2 regions of the Nonomuraea sp. NPDC049684 genome follow, and region 1 is predicted to be linked to the other one. Evidence: riboswitches for the same ligand, from Rfam matches in the RefSeq annotation. Region 1 holds a riboswitch; the other holds the start of a gene.
What was found. A riboswitch is a leader RNA that binds a small molecule or an ion and turns the genes downstream of it on or off. The one in region 1 is predicted to bind S-adenosylmethionine.
Positions count from the first base shown of each region.

Region 2: linked by a shared signal. The riboswitch ahead of thrC (threonine synthase) and the one ahead of ACIBST_RS38570 (aminotransferase class V-fold PLP-dependent enzyme) in region 1 are both predicted to bind S-adenosylmethionine.

Region 1 is NZ_JBITLO010000016.1:45,096-54,873, forward strand. It holds gene ACIBST_RS38555 (acyltransferase) at 1-793, opposite strand, end outside; gene ACIBST_RS38560 (NADH-quinone oxidoreductase subunit D) at 790-1,935, opposite strand; gene ACIBST_RS38565 (DoxX family protein) at 2,059-2,742, shown strand; gene ACIBST_RS38570 (aminotransferase class V-fold PLP-dependent enzyme) at 2,746-4,035, opposite strand; SAM riboswitch class IV at 4,082-4,197, opposite strand; gene ACIBST_RS38575 (cytochrome P450) at 4,273-5,472, shown strand; gene ACIBST_RS38580 (SAM-dependent methyltransferase) at 5,456-6,418, opposite strand; gene ACIBST_RS38585 (chaplin family protein) at 6,613-6,837, shown strand; gene ACIBST_RS38590 (DUF2520 domain-containing protein) at 7,172-8,062, shown strand; gene panC (pantoate--beta-alanine ligase) at 8,085-8,918, shown strand; gene ACIBST_RS38600 (L-aspartate oxidase) at 9,003-9,778, shown strand, end outside.
Region 2 is NZ_JBITLO010000022.1:30,356-40,133, reverse strand. It holds gene ACIBST_RS44090 (HelD family protein) at 1-1,700, shown strand, start outside; gene ACIBST_RS44085 (YbhB/YbcL family Raf kinase inhibitor-like protein) at 1,763-2,293, shown strand; gene ACIBST_RS44080 (hypothetical protein) at 2,396-2,953, opposite strand; gene groL (chaperonin GroEL) at 3,108-4,736, opposite strand; gene ACIBST_RS44070 (cold-shock protein) at 5,081-5,281, opposite strand; gene ACIBST_RS44065 (MoaD/ThiS family protein) at 5,525-5,800, opposite strand; gene thrC (threonine synthase) at 5,826-7,058, opposite strand; SAM riboswitch class I at 7,072-7,212, opposite strand; gene ACIBST_RS44055 (RNA polymerase sigma factor) at 7,293-7,847, opposite strand; gene ACIBST_RS44050 (trehalose-6-phosphate synthase) at 7,879-9,303, shown strand; gene ACIBST_RS44045 (MFS transporter) at 9,345-9,778, shown strand, end outside.

The DNA.
Region 1 (9,778 bases):
TCTGGAAGATCAGCAGGGCGACGATGACGAACGTGGGCGGCGCCATGTTCGACCACTTGTCGCCCGGCACGCCCACCATCGAGCCCGGGTAGATGCCCGAGTAGACCAGGCCGATCAGGGCGAACAGGCCGGTCCACAGGATGCCGACGTCGTACCGCCGGGGCAGGACGACGATCCGGTCGTAGAAGAAGCCCGCCTGGTGGGCCAGCCCCCAGACGATGATCATGTTGAGCCAGCCGGCCCACTCGTAGCCGTAGCGGAAGCGCACGACGTCGACGACCAGGGCCGAGCCGCCGAGCCAGATCAGGGCCAGCACGTCGTAGCGCCGGTGCAGCCACAGGGCCACCGGCAGCAGCGCGATCAGCACCAGGTAGACGCCGAGGAACCACAGCGGGCTGAGCACGAGCAGCACCACCCGCCACATCCACTCCACGTGGAACGCCCAGGTGACGACCGCCCCGACGGAGATCCACACGCCGCACAGGAACAGCGCGGGCAGGGACAGCGCGCGGATGCGCCGCCAGACGAACGCCCCGATGCCGACGCCGCGCGCCTGGGCCCGGTTCCAGGACAGCAGGTGCACGTGGCCGCCGACGTAGAAGAACAGCGGCAGCACCTGGAGCAGCCAGGTCAGGATCCACAACCCGGAGGTGAAGCCGAGCGGGCTGGTGGGCTCGGGCCCGCTGGGCTTCCACTCCAGGATCGTGAACGCCCAGTGCCAGACCACCACGACGATGAGGCTGAGGGCGCGCAGCCAGTCGACGTACTTGTCGCGTTCGGGAGCGGTGCTCACTTGTCGATGTCACCCACGACGAAGAACATCGAGCCCAGAATGGCGATCATGTCGGCCACCAGGTTCCCCGGCAGCAGCTCGCGCAGCGCCTGGACGTTGCCGAACGACGCCGAGCGCAGCTTGAGCCGCCACGGCGTCTTGTCGCCCTTGGAGACCAGGTAGTAGCCGTTGATGCCGAGCGGGTTCTCGGTCCACGCGTACGTGTGGCCCTCGGGCACCTTGAGCACCTTCGGCAGGCGCTGGTTGACGGGCCCTGGAGGCAGCTCGCGCAGCCGGGCGACGCACGCGTCGGCCAGGTCGAGCGAGACCTTGAGCTGCTCGAACAGCACCTCGAACCGGGCATGGCAGTCGCCGTCGCGCCGGGTGACGACCGTGACCGGCAGCTCCCCGTAGGCCAGGTACGGGTCGTCGCGCCGCAGGTCGAGGTCCACGCCGGAGGCGCGGGCGATGGGCCCGCTGACGCCGTACTGGAGGATCTGCTCGCGGGTCAGCACGCCGACGCCCTTGGTGCGGGCGAGGAAGATCTCGTTGTTCAGGATGAGGCCCTCGATGTCGGGCACCCGGCGGCGGGTCTCGGCGACGGCCGCGGCGACCCGGTCGAGCCAGCCGAGCGGCAGGTCCTCCTTGAGGCCGCCGACCCGGTTGAACATGTAGTGCATGCGGCCGCCGGAGATCTCCTCCATGACGGCCTGGATGCGCTCGCGCTCGTCGAAGGCGTAGAAGACGGGGGTGATCGCGCCCAGTTCGAGTGGGTAGGAGCCGAGGAACATCAGGTGGTTGAGCACCCGGTTGAGCTCGGCCAGCAGCGTACGCGCCCACACGGCCCTGACCGGGGTCTCCATGCCGAGCAGCCGTTCGGCGGCCAGCACGACGCCCAGCTCGTTGGCGAACCCCGACAGCCAGTCGTGCCGGTTGGCGAGCATGATGATCTGACGGTAGTCGCGGACCTCGAACAGCTTCTCCGCGCCCCTGTGCATGTAGCCGATGATCGGCTCGGCCGCCTCGATGCGCTCGCCGTCGAGGGTGAGCCGGAGCCTGAGCACGCCGTGCGTGGAGGGATGCTGGGGGCCGATGTTGAGGATCATGTCCTCGGTCGCCAGCTCCTTCGCGCCGGCGCCGATCCCGACCACGCGTTCCTTCATAGGGCCCATGCTGCCACCGTCCCACGGGGTGATCCAGCGTGGGGGATGGTCAAGGAATCGTATGGCAACGCATCCCGAAGCCAGACATGGGGATCAATACCGGGAACGGGGGGAGAAAGCACTGTGAAGAGAGTCCTGTTTGATGTGGCGGCCCTGATCTCCCGGGTGGTACTCGGTGTGATCTTCGTGGCGCACGGCTGGCAGAAGTGGCAGGGCGGGCTCGGTGCCGCGGCGGGGCAGTTCCGCGAGATGGGCGTGCCCATGCCCGAGTTGTCGGCCGGATTCGCCGCCATCGTCGAACTGGTCGGCGGCGCCCTGTTGATCCTCGGCCTGCTGGTCCGGCCGGTGGCGTTGCTGCTGCTCATCGACATGATCGGCGCGATCGTCTTCGTGCACGCGGGCCACGGGGTGTTGTCGCAGACCGGGGGATGGGAGCTGCCGGGCGCGCTCGGGGCGCTGTCCCTGATGCTCGCCGCGCTGGGCGGCGGCCGCATCGGCCTCGACGGCATCTTCCACTCGACGTACCGCCGCCGCAGGGAACGCCAGATCGCCGAGGACGACCTCGCCGCGCACCGGCCGGCCCGCCGCGCCGAGCCGACGACGGTCGTCACCGAGGGGCCGGTCGCGCAGACCGGGCCCGAGGGCGGCCCGACGACGCCGGCCCGGCCCGCAGGCGAGGCCGAGCAGCCCAATGTGCCGCGGCAGCCCAACGCGCCGCGTCCCGGGCACCTCAACGACGAGGACATGCGGGACATCGACGCCCTGGTGTCCGACGAGCCGCACCAGCAGAAGCCGCCCAACCGCTGAGCCTCAGCGGCTGACCAGGTCGCGCAGGGCCTCGATCAGGCGGTCGACGTGCTCCTGCGTGCTGCCGATGCCGATGGAGGCGCGCACCGCCGAGGCGGTGCCGTCCTCGCAGCCCCCGTCCGAGGTGCCCAGCAGGTGCCGGACGAACGGGTGCGCGCAGAACTTCCCGTCCCGCACGCCGATGCCGTACTCGCCGGACAGCGCCTCGGCCACCTCCCGGGCCGAGTAGCCGTCCACGACGAACGACACGATCCCCACCCGCGGGTGGTCCTCGCCCCACAACGACAGCTCGCGCACCCCGTCGATCGAGGCCAGACCGGTGCGCAGCCGGGCGATCAGGCGCTCCTCCTCGCGCACCAGCTCCGTCCACCCCGTGGCGGTGAGCGCGTCGCAGGCGGCGGCCAGGGCGATGGCGCCGAGCACGTTGGGGGTGCCGGCCTCGTGGCGGGGCTCGGGGTCGTCGTGCCACTCGGTGGCCTCGCCCACCGAGCGCACCGCGCCGCCGCCCTTCAGGTACGGCTCGCCCGTCGCCAGCCAGTCACGGCGTCCGATCAGCACGCCGGCGCCGAAGGGCGCGTACAGCTTGTGGCCGGAGAAGGCGACGTAGTCCAGGTCGAGCGCGGTCAGGTTGAGCCTGCGGTGCGGGACGAGCTGGGCCGCGTCCACCAGGATCCGGGCGCCGTGCCGGTGGGCGATGTGGGCGAGGGCGGCGATGGGCCACAGCTCGCCGGTGACGTTGGAGGCGGCGGTGACCACGAGCAGCTTGGGGCCCTCGATCCCGGCCAGCGCCTCGTCGGCGGCGCGGACGGCCGCGCCGGGGAAGGCGGGCGGCGCCAGGCGCACGGACCGCTCCCAGGGCAGCAGCGAGGCGTGGTGCTCGGAGTCGAAGACGACGACGGTCGTGCCCTCGGGCAGGCAGCCGGCCAGCAGGTTGGTGGCGTCGGTGGTGTTGCGGGTGAAGATGACGGCGTCGTCCGGGCGGGCGCCGACGAAGGCCCGGACCGTGTGGCGGGCCTGCTCGTAGCGGGCGGTGGTGAGCTGGGAGGCGTAGCCCGCGCCGCGGTGGACGCTGGAGTAGGCCGGGAGCGCGGCGGCGACGGCGGCGCTGACCGGCTCAAGACAGGGCGCGCTGGCCGCGTAGTCGAGGTTGGCGTAGCTCACCAGCCGGCCGCCCTTGACCGGCACTTCGAGGTCGGCGCCGAGCACGGCGGGGATCGCCCGCCCGGAGTCGGCGGCGGGGGCCTCGGCGGCGGCCTGGGCGGGGACGGAGTTGAAGATCGTCAGAGTGGACACGGCACAGCTCCTCACGGGTCGGTCGGACCCCTGGAAGCAGCCACGGAGCCCGCGCTTGCCCGCCACACCTCGTGACGGACCAGGTCTTCACCCGGGGCACCCCGCCGCGGACGCGAGGGTTGCCGGCCAGCTAGCCGGGGCTTGTCGCTGGCACTCATGACCTACGACGGCACTATAACCGACACCCGGGCATGATTCGCAAGCTCAGCAGGTCAACCCGTCTCATAAGATGAAATAGTGCGCTTTGATCCCTGGAATCCGGATTTCGTCGTCGACCCCTATCCGGCGTACGACGAGCTGAGGCGCGAGGCGCCCGTCCGCTACTTCGAGCCGTCCAACCAGTGGCTGATCTCCCGGCACGCCGACGTGAACGCGCTGCTCCGGGACCGGCGGCTGGGCCGCGACTACACCCACGTCGCCACGCACGAGGAGTTCGGCCGGCAGCCCGCGCCGGAGTTCCAGGAAGCCTTCTGGCGGGTCAGCAGGAACGGCATGCTGGAGGTCGAGCCACCGGACCACACGAGGCTGCGCCGGCTGGTGTCCAAGGCGTTCACGCCGCGCATGGTCGAGTCGCTGCGCCCGCGCGTCCGGGCCATCGCCGAGGGCCTGATCGACGCCTACGTCGAGAAGGGCGGCGGCGACCTGATCGCCGAGGTCGCCGAGCCGCTGCCGGTCACCGTCATCGCCGAGATGCTCGGCGTGCCCGAGCAGGACCGTCACCTGCTGCGCCCGTGGTCGGCCGACATGTGCGGCATGTACGAGCTCAACCCCAGCCTGGAGACCCAGCACCAGGCGGTCCGCGCGGCCGAGGAGTTCGAGTCCTACCTCAAGGACCTGGCCCGCGACCGGCTCGCGAACCCCGGCGAGGACCTGGTCAGCGCCCTGGCCGCGATCCCCGAGCTGACCCTCGACGAGCTGGCCGGCACCTGCGTGCTGCTGCTCAACGCCGGCCACGAGGCCACGGTCAACGTCACCGGCAACGGCTGGCGGGCCCTGCTGAAGAACCCCGGGGAGCTGGCCCGGCTGCGCGCCGACCGTTCGCTGCTGCCGACCGCCATCGAGGAGCTGCTGCGCTACGACACCCCGCTGCAGCTCTTCGAGCGCTGGGTGCTGGAGGACATCGAGGTGCACGGCGTGCGGATCCCGCGCGGCTCGGAGGTCGCCTGCCTGTTCGGCTCGGCCAACAGGGACCCCGAGGTGTTCGAGGACCCGGACCGGCTCGACCTGGGCCGTCCGGACAACCCGCACATCTCCTTCGGCGCCGGCATCCACTTCTGCCTGGGCGCGCCGCTGGCCAGGATCGAACTGACGGAGTCGTTCACCGCCCTGCTGGACCGGGTCGGGACGATCGAGCTGCGCGCCGAGCCGGTCTACAAGCCGGGCTTCGTCATCCGCGGCCTGCGCTCGCTCGACCTCGACGTCACCGGCTCTGGCTGAGCCAGCCGAACCCGCCGAGCCCGGCCGGATCGATCAGCTCGCCCTCCTCCGACGCTCTCGACAACGCGCGCACGTAGCCGCGCGGATCGGTGCGGGCGAGCTCGACCGGCGGCCGGGCGCCGGTGAGGCCCAGCGCCCGCAACATGTCACGCTGTGTGGACAAGGTTGTGGATATCGCGCCGGCCCGCCGCCCGGCCTCGGCGCACGCGTCGAGCGCGACGTGGGCGGTGATGTCGCAGGTCCCGTCGGGGACGGGGGCGACGACCGCGCCATCGCGGTAACCGGTCAGCGTGCCACAGAGCGGTCGGTTATCCACAGGGTGTGCATAATCCACGGCTATCGCCCGGCCGCGGGCGAGGCGTACCAGAACGGAGGCCCAGGCGTCGTCACGGGGACGGCCGATCTCGGCGCGGGTGCCCACGTGCGGCAGCGGCCACCAGCGCTCGAGCCACTCGCGGTCGGCGGGCCGCAGCGGGCCGCCGAGGCGCTCCTCCCCGGTACGGGTGTTGACCATGACCAGGCGCGGGCCGCCGGAGGTCTGCTCGGCCACGTCGAGCGGGATGTTGTCGAGCCACTCGTTGGCCACGGCCAGGCCGGTGATGCTGGACGGCAGGCAGCGGCGCCACTCGACCTCGTCGGGCAGGCCCGGGGGCCTGGGCGACAGGTCGACGCACGTGACCCGGAGCCGGTCGCGCAGAGCGGGCTCGGCCAGGTCGAGGACGCGGCGGACCAGCACCCCCTCACCCGAGCCGATGTCGACCAGGTCGAGCCACTCGGGTGAGCCGAGGTCGTCGTCGACCTCCGCCAGCAGGGTCAGGATCGCCTCGGCAAACACCGCCGAGGCCCCGACCGAGGTGCGGAAGTGGCGCGAAGGGCGTTCGCGGAGGTAGAAACCCTCCTCGCCGTAGAGCGCGCGCTCGGTCGCTGCGCGCCAGGTGAGCCACATGACGCTGACTATCTCATGACTCCGGCTCTCACCACGCTAAGTCATTGATTGACTACACTTGGTCGCTACATTGCGCTAACGTTTACGTACTGTCACCGAGCGACTGCGTTTCGCCCATCCGCGGTAAGCGGCGAGCCGGATCGCTCCACCAAAGCATTGCGGCCGCAACGGCCGCATACTGAGAGGAGCCCCCCGTGAAGAAGACTCTGGTCATGGCAGGTGCCATTGCCCTGCTGGCGCTGGCGGCCCCCGCGTACGCCGACGACGTCACCCACGGCAACAACGGCATCCTGAGCGGCAGCCCGATCCACCTCCCCATCACCGCCGTCGTGCCCGTCTGCGGCAACAACATCGGCATCCAGGCCGTGCCGATCAACGGCTGCCAGGGGAGCCCCAACACCGCGGTCTACAGCCGCTGAGGCAGGGAGAGCCCGGACCGCTCGCGCGCGGTCCGGGCTCTGATCCCGGCCGGTCAGTCGGCGGATGACCGGTCAGTGCACCTCCAAGAGGTCGCATCCAGGCGGGCGTCGGGTTGTCAGGACCCGGCGCCCGTCGTCGTGCGTGGACCCCTCTCCTCATCTCTTTCGACAGGGGGTGCACGATTCGTATGCCCCTGTCGCATTTGTCGTTAACTCAACGGTCGGTAAAGCGGCGGACATGCCTGACCGCGTTCCTCGGCCCGCGACATGTGCGGCGCCGCCCGCCGGTTACGCTGGTCGGCAGTGCCATCACGGTCGACAGGGGTGAGACGTCATGGACGCAGGTGATCGCCCGGCACGGCTGACCGTCGGCGTGCTCGGCGCTGGCAAGGTCGGCTCCGCGCTCGGCGCCGCGCTGGCGCAGGCGGGCCACCGGATCGTGGCCGCGAGCGGGGTCTCCGACAGGTCGCGAAGGTGGGCCGCCGACCGGCTCGGGGTGGAGCTGACGCGGCCCGACGAGGTGGTGGCCGCCGCCCAGCTCATCCTGCTGACCGTCCCCGACGACGCGCTGCCCGACCTCGTGGCCGGCCTGGCCCGTACGGGCGCCGACCTCCAGGGCAAGCTGCTCGTCCACACCAGCGGCGCGTACGGCCTGTCGGTGCTCGAACCCGCAGCCGGCGTGGGCGCGCTGCCGCTCGCGCTCCACCCGGTCATGACCTTCACCGGCCGCGACGACGACCTCAACAAGATCACCGGCATCTCGTTCGGCGTCACCGCCCCCGACCTGCTGCGGCCGGTCGCCGAGGCGCTGGTGATCGAGATGGGCGGCGAGCCGGTCTGGATCGCCGAGAGCGACCGCGCGCTCTACCACGCGGCCCTGGCCAACGCCGCCAACCACATGGTCACGCTCATCGCCGAGTCCGAGGAGCTGCTCGGGCGCATCGGCGTCGAGCACCCGGGCCGGATGCTGGGCCCGCTGCTCGGCGCGGCGCTCGACAACGTGCTGCGGCTGGGCATCGCCGGGCTGACCGGGCCGGTCGTCCGCGGCGACGCCGGCACGGTGCGCAAACACGTCGACGCGCTGATCCTGGCCGCCCCGGAGGCCGCCGACGCCTACATCGCGCTGGCCCGGCTCACCGCCGACCGGGCGCTGGCCGCGGGGCTGCTCAAACCGGAGGAGGCGGAGCGGCTGCTCGACGCGCTTGGGGGCAATATATGGACCTGACCGTCGGGTGTGGAGGGCAGCAATGGATCTGATCGTGGCCGGCAACCGGGACGACCTGGCGAAGGCGCGCGGCACGGGCCGGGTGGCGCTGGTCCCGACCATGGGGGCGCTGCACGAGGGCCACCGGTCGCTGATCAGGGCCGCCCGCGTGCGCGCCGACCAGGTCGTCGTCAGCATCTTCGTCAACCCGCTGCAATTCGGTCCTAACGAGGATTTTTCCCGCTATCCCCGTACGTTCGACGCCGACCTCGACGTGTGCCGGGAGGAGGACGTGCACGTCGTGTTCGCGCCCTCGCCCGAGGACATGTACCGCCCCGACCGGCAGGTGAGCGTCTGCGCGGGCGAGATGGGCTCGATCGTCGAGGGCGCCTCCAGGCCTGGCCACTTCGACGGCGTGCTGACGGTGGTGCTCAAGCTGTTCAACCTGGTCCGTCCCGACGTGGCGATCTTCGGCCAGAAGGACGCCCAGCAGCTCGCCGTCATCCGCCGCATGGTGGCCGACCTCGACCTGGCCGTCGAGATCGTCGGCGCGCCCACCGTGCGCGAGCCCGACGGCCTGGCCCTGTCCAGCCGCAACCGTTACCTGTCGGCGCGCGACCGCACGGTGGCGCTGGCCCTGTCCCGCGCCCTGCGGGCGGGCGCGGCCGAGCTCACCGCCGGCGCGATCCGCTCCACCGCCCGCGCGGTGCTCGACGAGGCCGGGCCCGACCTCGACCTCGACTACCTGGCGCTGGTCGATCCGGCGACGTTCAAGGAGGTCGACGACTCCTACCAGGGCTCGGCCGTGCTCGCCGTGGCGGCCCGGGTGGGCGGCACCCGGCTGATCGACAACGTCGTGCTGAGCCTTCGTCACTGATCCGTAGGGCGCCCCCGGGGCATGTCCATGCCGCTGGAGGCGTTATCGTCATAGTGACGAAATCGCCTCAGTGAGGAGACCCCCATGAGTGCACCGGCGATTCCCCGGCGTCTGACGGCCCCCGAACCCGGCTGGACGGTCGAGGCGGACGTGGTCGTCGTCGGCTCCGGCGTCGCGGGCCTGACCGTGGCGCTGCGTCATGCCGAGCTGGATCCCGCGGCCAAGGTCCTGGTCGTCACCAAGGACGTGCTGTCCGCCGGGTCCACCAAGTTGGCCCAGGGGGGCATCGCCGCCGTGCTCGACCCGCGCGACACCCCCGAGGAGCACCTGAGCGACACGTTGCTCGCCGGGGTCGGGCTGTGCGACACCAGGGCCGTACGAACCCTGGTGACCGAGGGGCCGGGCGCGCTGCGGCGGCTCATGGAGCGCGGCGCCCGGTTCGACCGCACCCCCGACGGCGAGCTCCAGCTCACCAGGGAGGGCGGCCACCGGCGTCACCGGATCGTGCACGCCGGCGGCGACGCCACGGGCGCCGAGGTGCAGCGGGCGCTGGTCGAGGCGGTGCGCGCCGGCTCGATCGAGGTGATCGAGCACGCGCTCGTGCTCGACCTGCTCAAGGACGCCCGCGGCCGGGCCAGGGGAGTGACCCTGCACGTCATGGGCGAGGGCGCCCGTGACGGCGTCGGGGCGGTCCTGGCGCGGGCGGTCGTGCTGGCCACCGGCGGCATGGGCCAGGTCTACGCCGCGACCACCAACCCGGTCGTGTCCACCGGCGACGGCGTGGCGCTCGCGCTCAGGGCGGGGGCGGTCGTGCGCGACATCGAGTTCGTGCAGTTCCACCCGACCGTGCTGTGGCTGGG
Region 2 (9,778 bases), on a different contig from region 1:
GCCGGCCGCTGGTCATCGACTGGCGCGCGCCGGTGTCCCGCGCGTTCTACCAGGCCAGCCCGGCCGACCCCATGGGCGTCGTCCGCCGCCGCCGCTTCGGCTACCACGGCGGCGCGCTGACCGCGTTCGAGGACGAGCCGCTCGGCGAGGGCGGCGAGGTCGGCCCCTCGAAGATCCTCACCGAGGAGATCGAACGCCCGCGCACCGGCCCGATGCGCGACATCGTGGCCACCATCCAGCCCGACCAGGACGAGATCGTCCGCGCGACGCTGGCCCAGACCGTGTGCGTCCAGGGCGCACCCGGCACCGGGAAGACCGCCGTGGGCCTCCACCGGGCCGCGTACCTGCTGTTCACCCACCGCGAGCGGCTGGCCAGGTCGGGCGTGATGATCGTGGGCCCGAACCGGGCGTTTTTGTCCTACATCTCCTCCGTCCTGCCCGCGCTGGGCGAGGTCAAGGTCGACCAGACCACCGTGGCCGGGCTGCTCGGCGAGCACGCCGCCGAGGAGGACCCGATGGTCTCCGCGGTCAAGGGCGACGCCAGGATGGCCGCGGTGCTCGAACGGGCGCTGTGGATGCACATCGTCAAGCCCGAGGACGGCCTGGTGTTCACCAAGGGCGCCTACCGCTACCGGGTCGCCGACCACGAGGTGCGCGAGATGGTGGCCTCCCTGCGCGGCACCACCCGCTACTCGCCGGGACGGGCCGCGCTGGCCCAGCGCCTGGCCCACCAGGTGCTCGTGCGGATGGAGCAGCGCGGCGAGTCGCCCGACGACCGGGTCCAGGACGCGGTGGCCAGGTCGAGGCCGGTCAAGCAGCTCGTCGACGCGGTGTGGCCGAAACTGACGCCGGAACAGGTCCTGCACCGCCTGCTGTCCGACCCAGAATTCCTCACAAAAGCCGCCAAAACCGATTTGTCGCCTGACGAGCAGGAAATGCTGCTTTGGCGGAAGCCTTATCGGAGCTGGAAGTCCGCCAAATGGTCGGCCGCCGACGCCGCGCTCCTCGACGAGCTGCGCGACCTCATGGAACGCACCCCGTCCCTCGGCCACCTCGTCGTGGACGAGGCCCAAGACCTGTCCGAGATGCAGCTGCGGGCGCTCGGCCGGCGCTGCCGCAACGGCTCGGCCACCGTGCTCGGCGACCTGGCCCAGGGCACCACGCCGTGGTCCACCAGCTCGTGGGAGACCGTGCTGAAGCACCTCGGCCAGGACGAGGGCGAGGTGACCGAGCTGACCCTCGGCTTCCGCGTCCCGCGCGAGGTGCTCGACTACGCGGCCCGCCTGCTGCCCTCGATCGCCCCCGCGCTGGCCGCCCCGCGGTCGCTGCGTCCGGGCGCGGGCTCGCTCACGGTCCGGCCGGGCGGCGCGGTCGCCGAGGCCGCCCGGGAGGTCCTGGCCAGGGAGGGCTCGATCGGGGTCATCGTCCCCGACGCGATGGTGGCGGCGGTCTCCGAGTCGCTGTCCGGCCTGCCGCACGCGGTGCTCGACCCCGACGCGACGCAGGACCACCGCCTGCTGATCGTGCCCGCCACCCTCGCCAAGGGCCTGGAGTACGACCACGTGATCGTCGTGGAGCCGGCCGACATCGTCGAGGCCGAGCCCCGCGGCCTGGCCCGCCTGTACGTGGTCCTGACCCGCGCGGTCACCTCGCTCACGGTGCTGCACGACAGGCCGCTCCCGGCGCAGCTCGGAACCTGACGGAGGGCGGGCACGGCCGCTTCTAGGATGGCCTGAAGGAGCTGTCAACCTAGGAGGATGCCGTGCCCGCACCCCTTCCGCATGAACACCTGCCCCCGGTCCCCGCGCTCGTGGTGGAGAGCGACGACATCCGCGACGGCGAGCGGCTGAACGACCTCCACGTCTTCGACGACTGGGGGATGACCGGCGGGAACGTCTCGCCCCAGCTGCGCTGGTCGGGCGCGCCCGAGGGCACCCGCGGCTACGCCGTCACCTGCCACGACCCCGACGCCCCCACCGGCAGCGGCTTCTGGCACTGGGTGCTGTTCGACCTGCCCGGCGACACCACGGAGCTGCCCAGGGGCGCGGGCACCGGCCCCGACTTCAAGGGCCTGCCCGCCGGCGCGGTCCACGCCCGCAACGACTACGGCACCAAAGACTACGGCGGCGCCGCTCCCCCGCCCGGCGCCCCCCACCGCTACGTCTTCACGGTGCACGCGCTCGGGGTCGACGAGCTGGGCGTCGGCAGCGACGCGAGCCCGGCCGTCGTCGGCTTCAACATCACCGCCAACACGCTGGCCCGCGGTCACGTCGTCGCGCACTTCGGCGTCTGAGACCGGCACAACACCGCGGCGAAGGCGCCCCGTTCGCGTTCGGGGCGCCTTCGCCGTGGTGCCGCGTCGGGTTCGGTACGCCCGGCGCCACCAGACGGGGGTTCAGTCGCCCTGCACCAGCTCGTCGGCGAACGTGAAGTCCCCGGGGGCGTTGGACGACAGGTCCTCGTTCTCGACGGCCGACCGGCCCTCGAAGGCGTCCGAGACGTCCTCGCGCTCGCCCGACATCTCCTGGCCCTCGTCAGAGACGTCCTCGCGCTCGCCGGACATGTCCGCGCCCTCGTCCGACATGTCCGCGCCCTCGTCCGAGTTCTCGTCGCGCTCGCCCGACATGTCCTGGCCCTCGTCGGAGGCGTCCCCGTGCTCGCCGGACCTCTCGTCGGCCTCCTCGGACGACCTGTCCTCGCCTTCCTCGGAGGACCCGTCCTCGCCCTCCTCCGACATCTCCCCGCGCTCGTCCTGCGACGTCCACCTCGACGGCGAGGCGCAGTAGTCGCGGTCGTACAGCTCCAGGTAGCCCGCGCAGTAGGGCACGTCGACGTACTCCAGGGACTCGTCCAGGTAGCCGTGGTCGTCTGCCTGGGCGGGCATCGTCATGGCGGCCGCGGCGGCCATCATGACGGCCCCGAGCCCGAGAACGCGCGCGGTGCGGGAATTCATGTAACTACTCCTTTGTGCGGTGAATCGTCACTTCGTGTATCGTTACTTTCCGTAGTCAATAACTACTAAACGTGACGGGATCGGACACAACAAAAGGCGGCCGGATCCTTGGAGATCCGAACCGCCTTCTGATGTGTCAGCGACCAGGCGAGGCCTAGAAGTCCATGTCGCCGCCGCCGGGCATGCCGGCCGGAGCAGCAGGGGTCTTCTCGGGCTTCTCGGCGATGACGGCCTCGGTGGTGAGGAAGAGCGCCGCGATGGAGGCGGCGTTCTGCAGCGCGGAGCGCGTCACCTTGGCCGGGTCGATGATCCCGGAGTCGAACATGTTGACGTACTCGCCGGAAGCGGCGTTGAGGCCCTCGCCCGGGGTCAGGTTGCGCACCTTCTCCACGACGACGCCGCCCTCGAGGCCCGCGTTGACCGCGATCTGCTTGAGGGGCTCCTCAAGAGCCTTCTTCACGATCGCCGCGCCGGTGGCCTCGTCGCCGTTGAGCTCGAGCTTGTCGAACGCCTTGGCGCCGGCCTGCAGCAGCGCCACGCCACCGCCGGGGACGATGCCCTCCTCGACGGCCGCCTTGGCGTTGCGGACGGCGTCCTCGATGCGGTGCTTGCGCTCCTTGAGCTCGACCTCGGTCGCCGCGCCGGCCTTGATGACCGCCACGCCACCGGCCAGCTTGGCCAGGCGCTCCTGCAGCTTCTCGCGGTCGTAGTCGGAGTCGGTGCGCTCGATCTCGGCGCGGATCTCGTTGACCCGGCCGGAGATCGCCTCGGCGTCACCGGCGCCGTCGACGATGGTGGTCTCGTCCTTGGTCACCACGACCTTGCGGGCGCGGCCGAGCAGGTCGAGGGTGGCGGTCTCGAGCTTGAGGCCGACCTCCTCGGCGATGACCTGACCGCCGGTCAGGATCGCGATGTCGCCCAGCATGGCCTTGCGGCGGTCGCCGAAGCCCGGGGCCTTGACGGCCACGGAGCGGAACAGGCCACGGATCTTGTTGACCACCAGGGTCGCCAGGGCCTCGCCCTCGACGTCCTCGGCGATGATCAGCAGCGGCTTGCCGGACTGCACGACCTTGTCGAGCAGCGGCAGCAGGTCCTTGTTGGCCGAGACCTTGCTGTTGACGATCAGGATGTACGGGTCTTCGAGAACGGCCTCCATGCGGTCGGAGTCGGTCACGAAGTACATCGACGTCATGCCCTTGTCGAAGCGCATGCCCTCGGTGAGCTCGAGCTCCAGGCCGAAGGTGTTGCTCTCCTCGACGGTGATGACGCCTTCCTTGCCGACCTTGTCCATCGCCTCGGCGATGAGCGAGCCGATCTCGGGGTCGGCGGCGGAGATGGAGGCGGTGGAGGCGATCTGCTCCTTGGTCTCCACGTCCTTGGCCAGCTTGGAGAGCTCCTCGCTGACCCGCTCGACGGCGGCCTCGATGCCCTTCTTCAGGGCCATCGGGTTGGCGCCGGCGGCCACGTTGCGCAGACCTTCGCGCACCAGAGCCTGGGCGAGCACGGTGGCCGTGGTGGTGCCGTCGCCGGCGACGTCGTCAGTCTTCTTGGCGACTTCCTTGACCAGCTCGGCGCCGATCTTCTCCCACGGGTCCTCGAGCTCGATCTCCTTGGCGATGGAGACGCCGTCGTTGGTGATCGTGGGAGCGCCCCACTTCTTCTCCAGCACGACGTTGCGCCCCTTGGGGCCCAAGGTCACCTTGACGGCGTCGGCGAGCTGGTTCATACCGCGCTCGAGACCGCGCCGGGCGTCCTCGTCAAACGCGATCATCTTGGCTGCCATAAGGCTAGACCTCCCAGATGCAGGGTGGCGTGTCCTGGACCGAGCCGACGCCCGCGACGGCATAGGCCTGCATCTCCGTTCGGCAGACCCCATCGTCTCGATCCGAGTTGTTGGCACTCTGCCACACAGAGTGCCAACGAACTGTTTAGCACTCTACCCTGCCGAGTGCAAGCCACGGGCACCCCACCCCAGCTCATCGGGCAGGTCATCGGGTGCGCCGGTTCGTACGGCGAGCCGCCCCCTGAGGCGCGGCCCGCCGTGCGAAGCCGACGGAGGAAACAGTGGCGAGCCCGTACGGACTGCGCTGCCGCACGTCCCGCCTGGTGCATACCAGCGAGGGTGAATCAGACCGTGCGGACGGACTCCGCCTGCGGCCCCTTCTGGCCCTGCGTGATCTCGAACTCGACGCGCTGTCCCTGTTCGAGAGAGCGGTACCCGTCCATCATGATCGCTGAGTAATGGACGAATACATCCTTACCACCGTCTACCGCGATGAAGCCGTAGCCCTTGTCCGCGTTGAACCACTTGACGGTGCCCTGCGCCACTTCCGACTCCTCTTACTGGGCTCGCAGATCTCGCCCATTCCTTCGCGAGACCCGTAATCGCATGACTTTTGGGAAAATCAGCCAGACGATCGCCCTCGACCATACCTGTGGCACGGGGTTTGGCAACAGAGTCAACCGACAAAACGCTAATTTCATCGAAGGCTGAGTCGTTCGAGGTTGAATTTGGTTCTAAAACAAGAAGGCGCCCACAAGGGGCGCCTTCAAGAGTCGGTGGTCCGGCGGTCAGCCGCCCGCGACGGCGGGGATGATGGAGATCTGAGTGCCTTCCGGGGCGGGAGTGTCCAGGCCCTCGGCGAAACGGACATCCTCATCACCAACGTAAACGTTGACAAAACGACGAATCTTGCCCGATTCATCCAGAATTCTCGCGCCGATCCCCGGGTAGTCGGAGTCGAGCTTGGCGAGAACGTCACGAAGAGTCGCCCCTTCGCCACTCACTTCGGCGTTACCCCCGGTGTAAGTGCGCAGAATGGTGGGAATCCGCACAGAAACGCTCATGGTTTTTGTTGCCTTTCCTGGATAGTCAGACAGTCGCGCGGAACGCGTCGAGAGAGGGCCGGATCACGGCGGTGGGCCGCGCGTCGTCGCTGATCGCGTCGAGCGTCTTCAGGCCGTCGCCGGTGTTCAGGACCACCGTCTCGGCCTCGGGGTCGAGCCTGCCCGACTCGACGAGCTTCTTCAGCACGCCCACCGTGACGCCGCCCGCGGTCTCGGCGAAGATGCCCTCGGTGGAGGCCAGGAGCTTGATGGCGGCGACGATCTCGGTGTCCGTGACGTCCTCGACGCCCCCGCCCGTGCGCCGGGCGATGTCCAGCACGTACGGCCCGTCGGCGGGGTTGCCGATGGCCAGCGACTTGGCGATCGTGTCCGGCTTGACCGGCTGGACGACGTCGTGCCCCGCCTTGTACGCCGCCGAGACCGGCGAGCACCCGGCCGCCTGCGCCCCGAACACCTTGTACGGCGTGTCCTCGACCAGCCCGAGCGCGATCAGCTCCTTGAACCCCTTGTCGATCTTCGTGAGCTGGGAGCCGGAGGCGATGGGGATGACGATCTGCTCCGGCAGCCGCCAGCCGAGCTGCTCGGCGATCTCGTACGCGAGCGTCTTCGACCCCTCGGCGTAGTAGGGCCGCAGGTTGACGTTGACGAACCCCCACCGCTCGCCCAGCGGGTCGCCGATCAGCTCCGAGCAGAACCGGTTGACCTCGTCGTACGTGCCGTCGATGCCGATCAGCCGGCCGCCGAACACCCGGGCCATGGCGATCTTGGCCGCTTCGAGGTCGGCCGGGATGAACACGCACGCGTCGAGGCCGGCCCGCGCGGCGGCGGCGGTGACCGCGCCGGCGAGGTTGCCCGTGGAGGAGCAGGAGAGCGTGTGGAACCCGAAGTTCCTGGCCGCCTCGACGGCGATGGCGACCACCCGGTCCTTGAAGGAGTGGGTGGGGTTGCCCGAGTCGTCCTTGACGTGCAGGGACCGGATGCCGAGCGCCTTGCCGAGGTTGCCGGCCTTGACCAGCTTCGTCCAGCCCGGGTTCATGTTGGGCTTGCTCGCCACGTCGGCGGGGACCGGGAGCAGGGAGCGGTAGCGCCAGATGTTGGCGGGGCCGGACTCGATGTCCGCGCGGGTCACCTGGCCGAAGGAGTAGGCCGCTTCGAGCGGCCCGAAACACTCCAGGCAGGCGAAGCTGGGGCCCAGGGGGTAGCGCGTGCCGCACTCGCGGCAGGACAGAGCGACGGCAGGACCAAAGTCGAGCGACATGAAGCGAGGCCTTCCCTCATCTTCGCCCGCGGCCACCTTGACCGCGAACCGGAATTGGCACCTTGTCCCGGTCGGCCTCGCCAGGTCGCGAGCACAAGCCGGGAGGGTTGCCGGGGCTTCGCAGGGCCGGTCCCTCCACCCCTCTGGATGAGCAATATTCAGTTGTTCGAAAAGGACTCTACCTTCTCAAGTGGTGGAAACAACCACCCGTCTCAGCATGCGAGAGGACACGTCTCACCGATAGTCCTCCCCGAGGACTCCCTGCACGTACTTGCGGGCCTGGTGGATGCGGGACTTGGCGGTGCCGAGCGGGATGTTGAGCTGCTCGGCCACCTCGTTGTAGTCGAGCTGGACGATGTCGCGCAGCACCAGCGCCTGGGCCAGGTCGGGCTTGTCGGCCTCCAGCGCCTCCATCGCGTCGAGCAGGTCAAGCCGCGAGCCGGCGATCACGCTGACCCGCCGCGCGTCCGGCTTCTGCATCGGCAGCTCCTCCGACGTCTGCTCGGCGGCCCTGCGCTTCAGCGAGCGGTAGGTGGTGCGCGCGCAGTTGGCGGTCACGATGTGCAGCCAGGTGCTGAACCTGGCCCGCCCCTCGAACCGGCCGATGTTGCGCGCCACGGCCAGCAGAGTGTCCTGCGAGGCTTCTTCCGCGTCCTGGTGATAGGGCAGGATCCGGGCGCAGTGGCGCATCACGTCAGGCTCGATCCTGGCCAGGAGCTCGCCGAGCGCGCGATGGTCTCCGGCCGCGGCCGAGCGGGCGAGTTCCTCGGTTAGCTCATCTAGCGCCATAGCTGGGATCCTATGGGCGAAGGGAGCCCAAATGAACAGCGTTCTCGTGGCGTCCAACCGCGGGCCGGTCTCCTTCACCGTCGACGACGACGGTGAGCTGACCATGAAACGCGGTGGTGGCGGCCTCGTGTCGGGCCTGTCGGGGGTGGCCAAGGAGCACGGCGTGCTGTGGGTGTGCGCCGCGCTGTCCGACGGCGACCGCAGCGCCGTGCGCCTGGCCCCTGGGGGCCGGCTCGACCGCGGCGGCTACGACACGGGCGCCCTGCGGATGCTCGACATCCCCGCGGCCACCTTCCACCGCGCCTACAACGCCGTGGCCAACTCGACCCTGTGGTTCGTCAACCACCTGCTGTACGACATCCCCAACTCCCCCAGTTTCGGCACCAAGTTCCGGCGCGAATGGGAGTCCTACCGCGACTACAACGGCGCGTTCGCGCTGGCGCTGGCCGAGGAGGCCGGGCACGGCGCGCGCGTGATGGTCCAGGACTACCACCTGACGCTCACCCCGGCGATGCTCCGCGCCGAGCGGCCCGACCTGCGCATCGCCCACTTCAGCCACACGCCGTGGGCGCCTCCCGAGTACTTCTCCCTGCTGCCCGACGCGGTCACCAGGGAGGTGCTCGACGGCATCCTTGGGGCCGACCACGCGGGCTTCCTCACCGCCCGGTGGGCGGCGGCGTTCATGGACTGCTGCGAGGCGCTGCTGGGCGCGCGGGTGGACCGCGCGGCCGGCACGGTCGCCCACGAGGGCAGGACGACCCGCGTCGGCGTGCACAGCCTGGGCGTGGACGGCGCGGCGCTGTGGGCGCGGGCCTGCGAGCCCGACGTCGAGTCGCACATGGCAGCGCTGGCCGAACAGGTGGCCGGACGCCGGCTGATCGTCCGCATCGACCGCACCGAGCTGTCCAAGAACATCGTGCGCGGCCTGCTGGCCTACCGGGAGTTCCTGGCCGCCCATCCGGAGTGGCACGGCAAGGTGGTCCACCTGGCCTTCGCCTATCCCAGCCGGCACGACCTGCCCGAATACCGCGAGTACACCGCGTCGGTGCAGCGCTGCGCGCGCGAGATCGAGGACGAGTACGCCACCGAGGACTGGGACCCGGTCATCCTCAACGTCAACGACGACTACCCGCGCTCGCTGGCCGCCTACCGGCTGGCGGACGTGCTGCTGGTCAACCCCATCCGTGACGGCATGAACCTGGTCGCCAAGGAGGGGCCGGTCCTGTCGCCGCGCTGCGCCCTGGTGCTCTCGCGCGAGGCGGGGGCGGCGGCCGAGCTGGGGCCGTACGCGCTGGTGGTCAACCCCTACGACGTGAGCGGCACGGCGGACGCGCTGCACCAGGCCCTGGTGATGCCCGAGGACGAACGCCGGCGGCGCCGCGACCGGCTGCACGAGGCGGCCACCGCGCTGCCGCCGCACAAGTGGCTGGAGTCCCAACTCGACGCCCTGCTTTAACATGAGAAGTCGGGTTCACTGCCAATGACGGAGGCGGCCGGGTGTCGACGGTCTCAGTGCCCATCAGACTCGTCCGGGACCGTCCTACCTGGCTCATCTACTTCCTGCTCGGCACGTTCGCCACGTTCGTGTACGGCCTGAGCGCCGCCCTCCCGCTCCTGCGCGCCGACCAGCGCACCACGGCCACCGTCGCCGGGCTGCACGGCACCGCCATGGCGGTCGGGACGATCGCCGCCGGGCTCGCGCTCCCCCTGCTCACCAGGCTGCTCGGCCGGCGCTCGACGTGCTGGCTCGGCCTGGCCGGGATGAACGCCGGCGTGCTGCTGGTCATGGCCACCTCCGCGCTGCCCCTGACGCTGCTCGGCTACGGCGTGGCCGGCGGCTTCGGCTCGGTCATGCTCTACGCGGCGATGGCCGAGCTCAGCGACCATCACGGGGCCGCCGGGCCGGCCGCGCTCAGCGAGGCCAACGCCGT